DNA from 3 places in the Mesorhizobium sp. BHscii genome. Region 2 is predicted to be linked to each of the others. Evidence: predicted binding sites of a transcription regulator. Region 2 holds the regulator's gene; each other region holds the start of a gene.
The links. Region 2 encodes PhoB, which activates phosphate uptake and scavenging genes when phosphate is short. Its sites were predicted from a motif close to TGTCATNNANCTGTCAT; they were not measured.

Region 1: the regulator PhoB is predicted to act here: its motif matches at 3,046-3,062, upstream of pstS (phosphate ABC transporter substrate-binding protein PstS).
Region 3: the regulator PhoB is predicted to act here: its motif matches at 2,182-2,198, upstream of ACWTU7_RS06900 (esterase-like activity of phytase family protein).

Annotation. Positions count from the first base shown of each region.
Region 1 is NZ_JBSPKW010000013.1:179,323-183,821, forward strand. Features, by position in the region: gene ACWTU7_RS19365 (Na/Pi cotransporter family protein) at 12-1,742, opposite strand; gene pstS (phosphate ABC transporter substrate-binding protein PstS) at 1,827-2,921, opposite strand; gene ACWTU7_RS19375 (2OG-Fe(II) oxygenase) at 3,358-4,101, opposite strand; gene ACWTU7_RS19380 (NfeD family protein) at 4,499-4,499, shown strand, end outside.
Region 2 is NZ_JBSPKW010000006.1:92,049-96,547, reverse strand. Features, by position in the region: gene pstB (phosphate ABC transporter ATP-binding protein PstB) at 1-504, shown strand, start outside; gene phoU (phosphate signaling complex protein PhoU) at 543-1,250, shown strand; gene phoB (phosphate regulon transcriptional regulator PhoB) at 1,267-1,956, shown strand; gene ACWTU7_RS11325 (ROK family protein) at 2,127-3,374, opposite strand; gene xylF (D-xylose ABC transporter substrate-binding protein) at 3,625-4,499, shown strand, end outside.
Region 3 is NZ_JBSPKW010000003.1:344,192-348,690, reverse strand. Features, by position in the region: gene ACWTU7_RS06900 (esterase-like activity of phytase family protein) at 1-2,122, opposite strand, end outside; gene ACWTU7_RS06895 (glycoside hydrolase family 25 protein) at 2,267-3,283, opposite strand; gene ACWTU7_RS06890 (hypothetical protein) at 3,513-3,737, opposite strand; gene ACWTU7_RS06885 (GFA family protein) at 3,871-4,269, opposite strand; gene ACWTU7_RS06880 (alpha/beta fold hydrolase) at 4,490-4,499, opposite strand, start outside.

The DNA.
Region 1 (4,499 bases), on a different contig from region 2:
GGCCTTGACCGTTACTCGGCCGGAACCGGGCTGAGGCCGGTATCGCCCATCGAGTGCGGCTTGGCCTCCCTGCGTGCCGAGGCACGAGCGAGCACGCTCTGCCGGTTGACCGATTTGCGCTCGGCATCGATGCGTTGGATCAGGATTTCGGCGCGTTCGATGGAACCGAGCAGCGCAAGGATCGTGCCGCGTTCAGCGGCGCCCGCATTCGGTCCGAGCGCCAGCGTGCGGGCGCGCAGTTCCTCGACCTCCGGGAGATTGATATGGCCGGCCGGCAGATTCGGGTCGGAGATGCCGTAAGTCGGCAAGATCTCCCGCAGCGAAGCATCGAGCTTGCTCAACGCGACGTCGACGATGGCCTGCGCCGGGCTGCTGAACTTCTCACGCCTGACGCGGCGCGCCACCTGATGCATCGATTCCGTCAGGGCAGCCGTGAAGTCGGCTTCCTCGATCAGGCTGGCGATCAGATCAAGCTGGTCGTAAGGCAGATCCTCCTTCATCAGCTCGGCGGTGTAGGCACGGATATCGCGGCTGAGGATGTCGGTTGCGAGATAGTGCTCGCCCGGATCCGACGGCGCCTTCTTGGACGAGCGTGCGATGTCGAGGAACATGGCGCCGGCCTGGAGGTGGCGGGCCGTCTCCTGCTGAACGGCGGGAACGGCCTTGGCAAAATCGCCGGCCAGCTTGCGGTCGAGGAATCTCGGCGTCGAGAAATCCTCCGTGTCGTCGGCATCCGTGTGACCGACACGCGACAGAACCCGCTCGAACACACCGATGAACGGGAACAGCAACAATGTATTGAAGATGTTGAAGAAGGTCGAGTAAAGGCCGACCGCCACCGGCACCAGGGGAAAGGTCTCCTTGCCGTCGACGATCACCGGAACGGCGGGATCGCCGCCGAAGAACTGCATGGCCCATTCCAGGACCTGCATGGAGACGAAGAACAGCGGGATGGTGATGCACACGCCGATGATGTTGAACGAGATGTGCGCGTAAGCGGTCCGCTTGGCGTTCTTCGAAAGATTGAGCGAAGCCATCCACGAGGTGATCGTGGTGCCGAGATCGGCGCCGAGCGAAAAGGCGACGGCGGTGGTCCAGTCGAGAATGCCAGCGGCGCCAAGACCCATCACAATGCCGATCGTCGCCGAGGACGAATGGATCATGGCGGTCACGCCGGCGGCGATGAACACGCATTTGAGAAGGTTGAGATAGGAGTCGGCCGTGAGGGTTTGCAGCAGGGCCATGACTTCGGGCAGGTTGCGTAGCGGACGCAGGCCGCCGGTCATCAGGTTGAGGCCATAGAAGATCAGCGCGAAGCCCATGCCGGCGAGCGCTATGTTCTTGACCTTTTCGCTTTTGGAGAAGCAATAGACCAGCGAGAACACGCCGGCCAGGATCAATCCGAGCGGACCGAGCGGCAGGGCGATGAGCCCGTTGCCGAGCGTGGTGCCGATATTGGCGCCCATGATCACGCTGATCGCCGGTCTCAAGGCGATGACGCCGGCATTGACCAGGCCGACGACCATGACGCTCATCGCGGTCGACGACTGGATGACGCCGGTGATCAGCGTTCCTGCCAGCACGCCCTTGATCGGCGTTCCGGCGGCTTTGGCGAGAAAGGCGCGCATCCGATTGACCGAAAGCGCCTGAATGCCGTTTGCCATGAAATCGAGGCCGAGCATGAAGATGCCCAACCCGCCGATCACCGGCACGAGGATGTCCTTGAAAATATCGATGTCCATGTCACGCAGTCCCCAACAAGCCGTTTCCACGGCGCGATATGACGTTCAGTTCAGGTGCTGCGCGAGGCAGCCTGGCTCTGTCGCTCAGTTTCCGACGGGCTCCTGCCTTGCCCAGTACTGTTCGATCTGGTCGACGAGCGTCTTCGGCAGAGGCACATAGCCGAGCCCTGCTGCATCGCCCGCACCTTGTGCGAAGGCGAGCCGGAAAAGGTCGTGCACGCGGCGATAGTGATGTTCCGAACGGCCCGAGACCTGAACGATCGCGAACACCGCGGTGCTGATCGGATAGGCGGCGTCGCCGTCTCGATCGGTCAGCGAAGCGAAGAAATCGGTCGTTTGCGCCCAGTCGATGGATGTCGCGGCAGCCTGCACGCCCGCCGGCTCCGGCTTGACGAACTTGCCGGATTTGTTCTCGATCAGCGCGTAGGAAAGGCTTGCGCGCTGGGCCTGGCCGGATTCGGCATAGGCGATCGCGCCTTTCGTGTCATGCACGGCTCGAATGAGGTCCTGTGCGCCTTCGGCATCGGCGCCGAGCGGCCACGAGATCAGCGTATTGGCGCCGTATTTGGTCTTCCACTCGTCGCTGACCGCCGACAGATACTCCGTGAAGACAAAGGTCGAGCCGGAGCCATCCTTGCGGTGAAGGACGCTGATCCTGAGATCGGGCAGCGCCAGACCCGGATTCACCGCCTTGATAGCGGGATCGGACCATGACTGGATCTTGCCCAGATAGATGTCGGCCAGAAGCGGCCCCGTCAGGCGAAGGCTTCCCGGGCCGATGCCGTCGAGATTGACGACGACGGCGATGGCGCCCATCACGATCGGAAACTGCTGGCGGCCGGCCTTCTTGAGTTCGGCGGCGTTGATCGGCGCATCCGTCGCGGCAAAGTCCATGTCCGGCTGATCGAGACGCAGGATGCCGGCGAGCGAGCCGACGATTTCATAGTCAACCTTCCAGTCGGGCGAGATATAGTCGCCGCCATCCGCGCGGGCGTTCTCGTAGGCCGTTGCCCATTTGCCGATGATCGGGGCAGCCAGTGTCGATCCGGCGCCGCGAATAGGCTCGGCCTGTGCAGCGGCCCCGATCATCAAGGCAACAGCGAGCGTGATGGCGCCACTTGATCCCGTTATTTTCGCCCATTTGCGCCGTAGTAACGCAAAGCTTGCTGCAAACATCATGGCGACCCCCGACTATACTGCGCAAACGAATAGCTACTTTTCAGTCTTGGCAGACATCAACAGTCATCCGCCCGGCGAGCGAACGCCGGCCGAGAAACAACATCGCTCATCGTATGAACCTTGGTTAACGATTGAATGACAAAGATCTTTGTGGGTGAAACTTTTTTATTTTGGATTTTCTGCGATCGCTTGTCGTGCCGGTCGCTCGGACTCCTATGAAGAATTGGGGGTTCGATGGACTGGAACCCAACGTTGCGCCTCGCGCGGCTCACCCTTCTCCCCTCGTGGGAGAAGGTGTCGCCGAAGGCGACGGATGAGGGGTGTTCCAGCTTGGCAACGACGGCGCTCCGTCCAACACCCCTCAACCGTCTTGGCGCTGCGCGCCAATCCACCTTCTCCCACAAGGGGAGAAGGGAGAAGGAAGTCTACAACACCTTTACTTCGCGTCGTGGAAGATAATGCCGACGGTGTGGCGCAGGCCGGAGCGAAGCCGGCTGACGCCGTGCCTGAGATTGACGCGGTAGCTGCCTTTGCTGCCCTGGACCGGACGATTGTGGACCGCGAAGGCGACGGCATCGCCCTGGCGTAGCGGCACCACCTCGGCGCGGCTCTGCATGCGCGGGCGCTGTTCGGTCAGCACGAACTCGCCGCCGGTGAAGTCCTCGCCGGGTTCGGACAGCAGAATCGCCACCTGCAGCGGGAAGGCAATATCGCCGTAGAGATCCTGATGCAGGCAGTTGAAGTCGCCGGCAACGTATTGCAGCAGAAGCGGCGTCGGCCGCGTCTGGCCCTGCTCGTGGCATTGCTTAAGGAACGCGGCGTGTTCGTCCGGGTAGCGCTGGGCGATGCCCATGCGGTCGTTCCACTCGTTGGCGACCGCTGCAAGGCGCGGATAGAGCGCGGTGCGCAAGCCGCCGATCAGCTCGGGCAAGGGGTAGCGGAAATAGCGGTACTCGCCCTTGCCGAAGCCGTGCCGCGCCATGTGGACATGGCTGCGGAAATGGCTTTCGTCGGGATAGAGCCCGGCGATCTCTCGGCACTCCTGCGGTGTCAGCAGCTTTTCCATCACGGCGCAGCCGTAGCCGCTCATCTCCTCGGCCAGTGCCTGCCAATCATATCCGGCGACCCGCGCTTCCGCCGATCGGACCGCTGCTTTCGAACCTATCGAATGAATGGTCATGGCTTTGCCTCCTCTGGCTTCATCGGCTTCTGCAATCAGATGGGTGAAGCAGCGCACGCAAACCACCCGTTTCATGCCAACGGGTTAGGCACAGGGTGAAGCTGCCGATCTCCCCCGCATATGGGGGTCCCCCTCATCCGGCCGCTTCCCGGCCACCTTCTCCCCGCCGGGGAGAGGAGGCAGCACCGGCGCTGCCAATCTCCTCTCCCCTCGGAGAGAGGGTCGGATTGCCCCGAATTGCCCTTCGCAATTCGGTTGGCAATCCGGGTGGGGGGCACTTGCCGATATGTGATTGCCTCGTCACCCAGCGGAGGGGGATCGCCATTGCGCCGCTGCGCGCGCCGCAGCATGGATTTCGGCAAAATCGGGCCCATATCCCTGATAGGGAGCTTTGAGCG
Region 2 (4,499 bases):
CGCGTCGGCATGGTATTCCAGAAGCCGAACCCGTTTCCGAAGTCGATCTATGAAAACGTCGCCTACGGTCCGCGCATTCACGGCCTGGCCAGGAGCAAGTCCGAGTTGGACGGCATCGTTGAATCGAGCCTGAAGAAAGCCGGTCTGTTCAACGAGGTCAAGGATCGCCTGCTCGAGGCGGGCACCGGTCTCTCCGGCGGACAGCAGCAGCGCCTGTGCATCGCGCGCGCCATCGCCGTGTCGCCGGAAGTGATTCTGATGGACGAGCCCTGTTCGGCGCTGGATCCGATCGCCACCGCCCGCGTCGAGGAACTGATCGACGAACTGCGCCAGAACTACACGATCGTCATCGTCACCCACTCGATGCAGCAGGCAGCCCGCGTGTCGCAACGCACGGCGATGTTCCATCTCGGCTACCTGGTCGAGGAGGGCGCAACCGACAAGATGTTCACCAATCCCGACGACAAGCGCACCCAGGACTACATCACCGGCCGGTTCGGCTGAGCGGTCCGGCGGCGAATTTCGAACACGAGGACAGGATCATGGGTGAACACACCGTCGCATCTTTCGACGAGGAACTGGAGCACATCGACAGGCTGATCCGCGACATGGACGAGCTCGCCGCCGCGATGGTCGCAGCCTCGATCCGCGCGTTGCTTGCGTCAGACAATGCGATGGCGCAGCGTGTCGTCTCGGACGACGCCATCATGGATGCGCGGCAGCGCGAACTCGACGATAGCGCGATCACGCTGATCGCCAAGCGGCAGCCGATGGCGCAAGATCTGCGCGCCGTGGTTGGCGCAATCCGCATGGCCGGCGATCTCGAGCGCATCGGCGATTTGGCCAAAAACATAGCCAAGCGGGTCAGCGCAGTCGGGCAGAGCGCCACGCCGCGTAATCTGTCGCACGGTATCGACGCGATGGCGGATCTCGTTCTTGTGCAGCTCCGCGGGGTGGTCGAGCACTATGTGTCGCGCAATGCCGGCGCGTTGAAAGAGCTGCGCGCCGACGACCAGAAGATCGACGTGAAGTACACGGCGGTTTTCCGCGAACTCCTGACCTACATGATGGAGGATCCGCGCAACATCACCGCCTGCACGCATCTTCTGTTTTGCGCCAAGAATCTCGAACGCATCGGCGATCATGTCACCAACATCGCCGAAAACGCCTACTTTGTCGTGACCGGGCAGCAATTGCCGGCGGATCGCCCGAAGCTCGACGAAACGACGATGTCGGCGCCGGCGACATGACAGGAGTGACCGGCCGATGATCGCGCCGCGCATCATGGTGGTGGAGGATGAAGAGCCGCTGGGCGTCCTCCTCCGCTACAATCTGGAATCCGAAGGCTATCAGGTCGAGGTGGTGACGCGCGGCGACGAGGCCGAAATCCGGCTGCAGGAAAATGTGCCCGATCTTCTGGTGCTCGACTGGATGGTGCCGGCGGTTTCGGGCATCGAGCTTTGCCGGCGCCTTCGGGTGCGTCCCGAAACCGAGCGGCTGCCGATCATCATGCTGACCGCGCGCGGCGAGGAGAGTGACCGGGTTCGCGGCCTTTCCACCGGAGCCGACGACTATCTGGTCAAGCCGTTCTCGACACCGGAATTCATGGCCAGGGTCAAGGCGCTGCTGCGCCGCGCCAAGCCGGAAGTACTGTCCAGCGTGCTGAAGGTCGGCGACATCATGCTCGATCGCGAATCGCACAGGGTCTATCGCAAGAAGAGTGAGATCCGGCTCGGACCGACCGAATTCCGGCTGCTCGAATTCATGATGCGGCACCCGGGTCGGGTCTTCTCGCGCAGCCAGTTGCTCGACAATGTCTGGGGCGAGACGATCTACATCGACGAGCGCACGGTGGACGTCCATGTCGGCCGGTTGCGCAAGGCAGTCAACAACGGCCGCATGCCCGATGTCATCCGCACCATCCGCGGCGCGGGCTATGCGATCAGGGAAGACTAGGGATGTGCTGATATTCAGGTGATGCCGGCCTGCGAACGCCGGCTTCCTGCGCTTCCGGTGCTCACGTACCAAAAAGTACGCTCCGCTCCGGTTCTCGGAACCCACTCTCGACTCGGCCTGACCTGAATCTCAACACCACCCCAAGTCGCCGGGGAGCCCTGCCTTCGAGTTCAAGCCACGTTCTTTCCGACCGAGCCGGCTCGTGCCTGGATGCTCGGCGCGAAGATCTCCTGGTCGATGAAGCTCAGCGCCCGCATGGCGCAGCCTTCTCGGATCAGCGGCAGTTCGTTCGGCTCGGTGTCGAAGGAAATCGAACCTGAATGCTGGCCGCCGGCGGTCTGGGCGATGGCCTCGCGCAGGGCCGGCTCGATCAGGTCGAAGGCGGCAGCGCTGGCACCGACCATGGCGACCGGCGCCGGATCGATCAGCGCGAACAGGCTGCCGAGCCCGAAGCCGAGCGCCTCGCCGGCCTTGCGGTAGGCTTCGCGCTCCGGTCCGTCCGTCTCGCGCGCCCGGGCCGCCAGTGCCCGCATCTCGGCGTCGCTGACATCGGCGACCGGCTCGGCGTTCTCGCTCAATCGCCTTGCGTTGCGCCAGATAGCGTAGTTGCCGGCATAAGCCTCGACGCAACCGCGCCGCCCGCAGCGGCAAAGCGCGCCGCCCGGCCGATGAATCATGTGGCCGAATTCGCCGCCTGAGGAATGGGTGCCGGTGAACAGTTCGCCCTTCAGCACCAGCCCCATACCGATGCCATGCGAGAGCAGGATGGCGATGAAATCGTCGCGGTAGCGATCCGGGTCGCGCCAGCGCAGCGCCACGGCCATCATGTTGCAGTCGTTCTCCATGATGGCCGGGATGCCGAACTCGCGTTCCAGAATGTCGGCGAAGGCGATGTTCGTCTGCGGCGTGATCGGCGACCACAACATGGCGCGCGCATGGGAATCGGTAATACCCTGGATCGCCAGCGCGATGCGGGCGACGCTTTGGACCTCGAGGTCGGGGTCTTCGAGCCGGCGCCGGACGATGGCGACACATTCGTCGATCAGCTCGTCGCGCGACATGGTCAGCGTGTCCAGCCGGCGCTGTTCCTCGGCGACCACTTGTCCGGCATAGTCGATGACAGCGACCGACAGGAAATTCAGCGACAATACGACGGCCAATACCGCAGCGGCTTCCGGATTGAGGCTGAGGCCAACCTGCGGCCTGCCACGTTTCAGCGAAACGGTCTCACTCGCCTTGCTCTCGGCCAGGATGCCTTCCTGGATCAGGTCGGAAGAGATCGCCGATATGGTCGAATGGCTGAGGCCGGTGGTTGCGGCGATCTCGGTCCGCGACGGCTGGCCTGCGCGGCGAACGGCCGAAATAACCATCGCCCGGTTGCGCCGGCGCAAATCGTCATGGCGGATCCCAACCGACATTGTTTCGCTTCCTCCTTGGCGCGGCCGCTCATGAATCGGAAGCCGTCGGGCCGACAAATACTGGCAGAAGCAGAAGGACCTGTCATTGTTTATTCCGAGGCTCGAAAAAAAGCCGGCAGGACACCAAAATCCATCAGAATTCATGTACAGTGCTTCGGCGTTGGATCAATATTTTTTCGAGTCTCGAAAAAGCCTTTGTGCAGGCCTTCGGGCCAGTTGGTCGCGCCGTACGCGGCGCAGGAGGAATATCATGAAGAGATTCACAGCCGCCATTCTGGCGTGGGTCGCCATGTCGCTGACGCTCGCGTCGGTCGCACAGGCGAAGGACAAGGTCATTGGTGTTTCGTGGTCGAATTTCCAGGAAGAGCGCTGGAAGACCGACGAAGCCGCCATGAAGTCGGCGATCGAGGCCGCCGGCGACAAGTATATTTCCGCCGATGCACAGTCCAATCCCGGCAAGCAGCTGACCGACGTCGAGAGCCTGATCTCGCAGGGCGCCAACGCGCTGATCATCCTTGCGCAGGATGCCTCGGCCATCGGGCCGGCGGTGCAGAGGGCGCTGGACGAAGGCATTCCAGTCGTCGGCTATGACCGGCTGATCGAGAACAAGGACGTCTTCTATTTGACCTTCGACAACCAGGAAGTCGGCCGCATGCAGGCCCGCGAAGTGTTCAAGGTGGCGCCGGAAGGCAATTACGTCTTCATCAAGGGCTCGGGCGCCGATCCGAATGCCGATTTCCTGTTCGCCGGCTCCATGGAAGTGCTCAAGGATGCCATCGACAGCGGCAAGATCAAGAATGTCGGCGAGGCCTATACGGACGGCTGGCTTCCCGCCAACGCCCAGAAGAACATGGAACAGTTCCTGATCGCCAACGACAACAAGGTCGATGCGGTGGTTGCCGCCAATGACGGCACCGCTGGTGGCGTCGTCGCGGCGCTGACGGCGCAAGGCTTGGCCGGATCCGTTCCGGTGTCGGGCCAGGACGGCGACCATGCCGCGCTGAACCGCATCGCGCTCGGCACACAGACCGTATCGGTGTGGAAGGACGCGCGCGAGCTCGGCAAGAACGCCGCCGAGATCGCCTCGCAACTGGCCGACGGCAAACAGATGACAGACATTGCCGG
Region 3 (4,499 bases), on a different contig from region 2:
TGGCGACGAAGATGTCGCCGTTCTTGTCGATGGTGAAACCTTCGACCTTGTCGATGACATAGCCGTTGGTGGCCGATTTCAGGTCGCCGATGATGTCGCGCACCAGCGTCTTTTCGACCAGCGGCAGTTCGCCACCGAGCTTGGCCGGTTTGAAAGCGTCGAGCGCCACCGAATAGACGCGCTTTACCTTGGCCAGGTCGCCGATCTGGTTGTCGCGTTCGAGGATGTAGAGCTTGCCGTCATGCGCGGTGATCTCCGACAGGCCCATCCAGCCAGCGTCGGTCGCTTCGAGCGGATAGCGCACCGCCGACCATTCCTTGGCCTTCGGCTTGTAGGCCAGAAGCTTGACCTGGCCCTTCGGATCGTCGGCCCATTCGCGCTGCACCGCCATCACCAGCGTCAGGTCGTCGCCCTCGCCGATGGTGGTGATGCCTTCGAGGCCGAAGCGGGTCTGATGGGCGAGCAATTCCATCGGGAAGCCGATTTCCTGCTTGATCTCGCCCTTGTCGTTGACGTGTAGGATGGCGTGCGGGACGAGCTTTGCCGGATCGCCTTCATTGGCCAGCCAGAAGCCGCCTTCACCATCGGCGACGATGCCTTCGATGTCGAGCTTCTGTGCAGGATGGCCGCCACGCGTGACAATGGTCTTGCCGGTGATCAGCGCTGGCGTCTGCGTGGCATCGATCTCGAAGATCGAGGGCGCGTTGGCGTAGAACGAGTCCGAGGCCGCGAAGAGCTTGCCGGCAGTGTCGCCGGCCGCGAGCGCCGAAAGCGCACCCCAGCCGAGCGGCGTGCCGTCTGACGTGAGCTTTGCCGTGATCATCGGGTAAGTGGCGGGACCCTCGGAGCGCTCGTAGATCATCACGTGCGAGCGGGCGAGCCCGTCCTCGAACAGGTCGGCCTCGTTGGCGGTGACCAGGAGATTGCGCGACGGGATCGCGACCAGGCCTTCCGGACCGATGCCGGACGGCAGGATCTGGACAAACTGAGGCTCCGCACCCGTGTCCTTGTAGACGCCGAAAACGGAGCCACGCTCCGAAGCGACGAAAATCAGTCTGTCTTCGCCGAAGGCGCCGGTATCGAGACCTTCCGGCTCCACGCCCTTCTTGTCGCGGTCGTCGGGATAATGGCCGGCATTGGCGACCTCGTACTCGAAGGACGGGCCGGATTCGTAGAGAACCTCGCCCTTCTTGCTGAAGATCGTGAAGCCGCGCGAGCCGCCTTTGTAGTCGCCTTCGTTGGCGACGACGAGACGATCATTGTCGAGCCATTTCACGGCGTCGGGTTCGCGTGCGACGTTTTCGATTTTGCCGTCGAATGAAAAGGCGCCGTTCTTCTTGGTGTCGATCTTGTCCAGCGTGACGGAGCCTGCCGAGAAGTGCGTGACGATCGCGCCGGTTTCGGCGTTGATGATGGCGACGTGGTTGTTTTCCTGCAGCGTGACCGCTATTTCGCCGGCCTCGTTGAAGGCGACGAATTCCGGCTCCGGATCTTCCGCCGCAACCTCGGCAATGCCCGCCAGGTTCACGCTCTTCATCGTCGCGCAATCAGGCTGGCCTTCGGTCATCGTGAAAATCTTGAGGTCGCCCGCCGGCATCTGCGGAATTTCTCCGTCGTTCAGCTCCTCGTCGCGCTCGTTCTCGATGGCGATGGCCAGGAACTTGCCGTCCTTGCTGAACGCCAGCGAGTCCGGCTGGCCGCCGAGGTCGCAGGTGCCTTCGATCGCCTTGGAGGCAAGGTCGATGACGGTGAGGTTGCCCGAAGGCTTGGCTTTGCTCTTCGACGTGTTGACGCCGGCCAGCACCTTGCCGCTAATGACCACGACCGACGTCGGCTCGCCCTCGATCTTGACGATGCCGCCGGCCTTGGGCGCCTTGGGGTCGGTGATGTCGATGAAGCCGACGGCGCCGAGCGGGCTGTCGGAATAGACCAGCGTCATGCCGTCTTCGGTCGCCGTGATGATCTCGGACGAAGTCGGCGTGGTCTGCTCGACGTCCGCCGGGAGGTTTCCGGCGACGGCGAAGCTCGCGACCCGGTTGAACATCATGTCGGCATGGGCCGGCAGCGAAACGGAGGCAGCAAGCGCTGCCGTCAGGACGAAAAGCGCGGAATGGCGGGGCACGGTGGCGTCTCCTGTTCGAATGGAAGCCACCTGCTTTGGGGGAACGACATTTCAAAGCGATGACGGATCCATGACAGTTCTGAGACAGCGGCTTTCTGCGGCCGCGATCAGCACCCCGCAGGCGCGAGCAGCAAGAAGGAACCCCTACTCCGCCTCGGCCACCATCTGCCGCCCACCAACCCAGTTCCGCCAGGCTCTCTCGTCGCCGTGGAAGACGTTGAGGTCGATGCGGCCTCTCACGCCGTGCGACAGGCCGGAGCCGGAATACTGCCAGAACACCCATTTGCGGCCGGGATAGACCTTTGACGGGTGCTGTGCCACCGCGCGCAGCCAGAACGGATAGTCGGGGAAAGCGCCTCTGAGATTGTCGCGGTAGAAATCGGGCGCGGTGTAGATGATGGGCCGCTGGCCGTAGTGGCGCTCGAGCTTGTCCATGAACACCTGCATCTTCTCCAGCACCTTTTGCCGCGACGGCCGCCGCTTGCAGCTGGATTCGCCGTTCCACTCGACATCGATCACCGGCGGCAAGGCGCCCTCGACCCTCGGCACGTTGCGGATGAACCAGTCGGCCTGCTCGCCTGCCGTACGGCACCAGTAGAAGAAATGGTAGGCGCCGCGCTTGAGGCCGGCGGCGTCGGCGTTGCGCCAGTTCTTCATGAACATCGGATCAAGATGATCGCCGCCATCGGTCGCCTTGATGTAGGCGAAGTTCGCGCCCTGCGCGCGCAGCTTTGCCCAGTTCACGTTGCCCTGCCAGCGTGAAACGTCGACGCCGTGAACGGCGAGGTGTCTGGGCGAGGCCTTGCCGAAATTGATCGGCTTGGCGTCACGAAAACGGTAGCGCTGGACCGGCTCGGCGAGGATCGATGCTGCCCGTGCCAGCCGCTTCGGCGCAACCAGGGCAATCGGCTCGACGGGTGGTTCGATGCTGTCGGCAGGGCCTGGAGTGGCCATCGCCACAGTCTGCTCCGTCGCCTCTTCCTGCGCAAAGTCGGGTGCGGCATCGGCCGCACCGACCGACGCCACCGGCGCGGGCGGCCGCACAACGGAGCTGGTCGTCTCGCTGGACGGGACTTGCAGCGCGTCGACGCCGGACGTGGATGTGCAGCCGGCAAGGCAAAGTGACGCGATCGAGAAGATGACGACGCCTGATAACCGCATCTGGACCTGTACGCAGAACACAACAGACCGAGGGCAAGACAACGCCGCCGGACAACCGATCCAGATTACTAACGAGAAATTGCCAACAAAGTTTGAATCAAATTGTTAGGACGAGAGCTGGGCAAACAGAATACATGGCGCCCACTTTATCACCGTAGCGGTGAGAGCTTGGAAACGCCGGCAGGACGGAGACAGCGCGAAGGATCGCCGACGCCTGCAGGCCCGCTGCCTAGCCGCACAGCCATAACTTGTGGCAGCTCTCGGCTACCATGTGAGCGGGCGGTATGAAGCGGTCGGTGACGGGGCGATCGTTGACGACCGGTGCATCATCCCGGCGAACCTTTTCTTCAAGCAGCGAGCGAAGCTCGGCCGGCTGTACGCGGTCACGCTCCATCACGAGCTTGACCATCGGATCGCTCAAAAGCTCATCCAGGGTATTGATTCTGTCTTTCATCCGTCGCCTCCTCGACTGCCGACCCGCACGTAATAGATAGGCGGCAATGATGGCTCGCCAATGACGCTTTGCCGGCTATCTCGTGTCCCGGATGAAAAAATTGGGCACGCTTTGCGCTCAGTTCGCCTGTGCTTCAGTTCGGGGGTGGCGCGCCTTCATATTGCGGCAGGCCGTCGTCAAGCTGCACCCAGGGCTGCTTCGAGGCGGTCCACATATGCATCTGCGGCTTGAATACCGAAGGGGCGTCGAGCGAGCCTGAGGTCACGCCGATGATGCCGGCGGAGTCGCGCCGGGAAAACATCGTCGTGCCGCAGCCCGGGCAGAAGCCGCGCTTGAGATCGGGCGAGGAATTCACCGTCGCCACCGGCCCGTCGATGGTCACGTCGTCGATGCGGAACAGCACGCGTGCGTTGAAGGCCGCGCCCAGCGCCTTCTGGCAGAGCCGGCAATGGCAGACCCGCTCGTTGATCGGCGTGGCATCGGTGCGGTAACGCACCGCGCCGCACAGGCAGCCACCCTGATATTTCGCCATTACCTGCGCCCTCTTTCTGAAGATTGTCGGCAAGGTAGCTACCGGCACAGCAGCGTCAATTGAAAAGCCTTGATACGGCCATCTATGGCTGTGATGCGGGAGATGCCATTGGCCCCGAGGACGTGTGCCGGGATTGCCAATGCTTATCGCCGGCTTCAGAGGGATAAGCCTGTCCCAGCCATCTCGCGGGAGATGGGCCGGACAGGCCGTTGTCAGGTGGTTATTCCGCC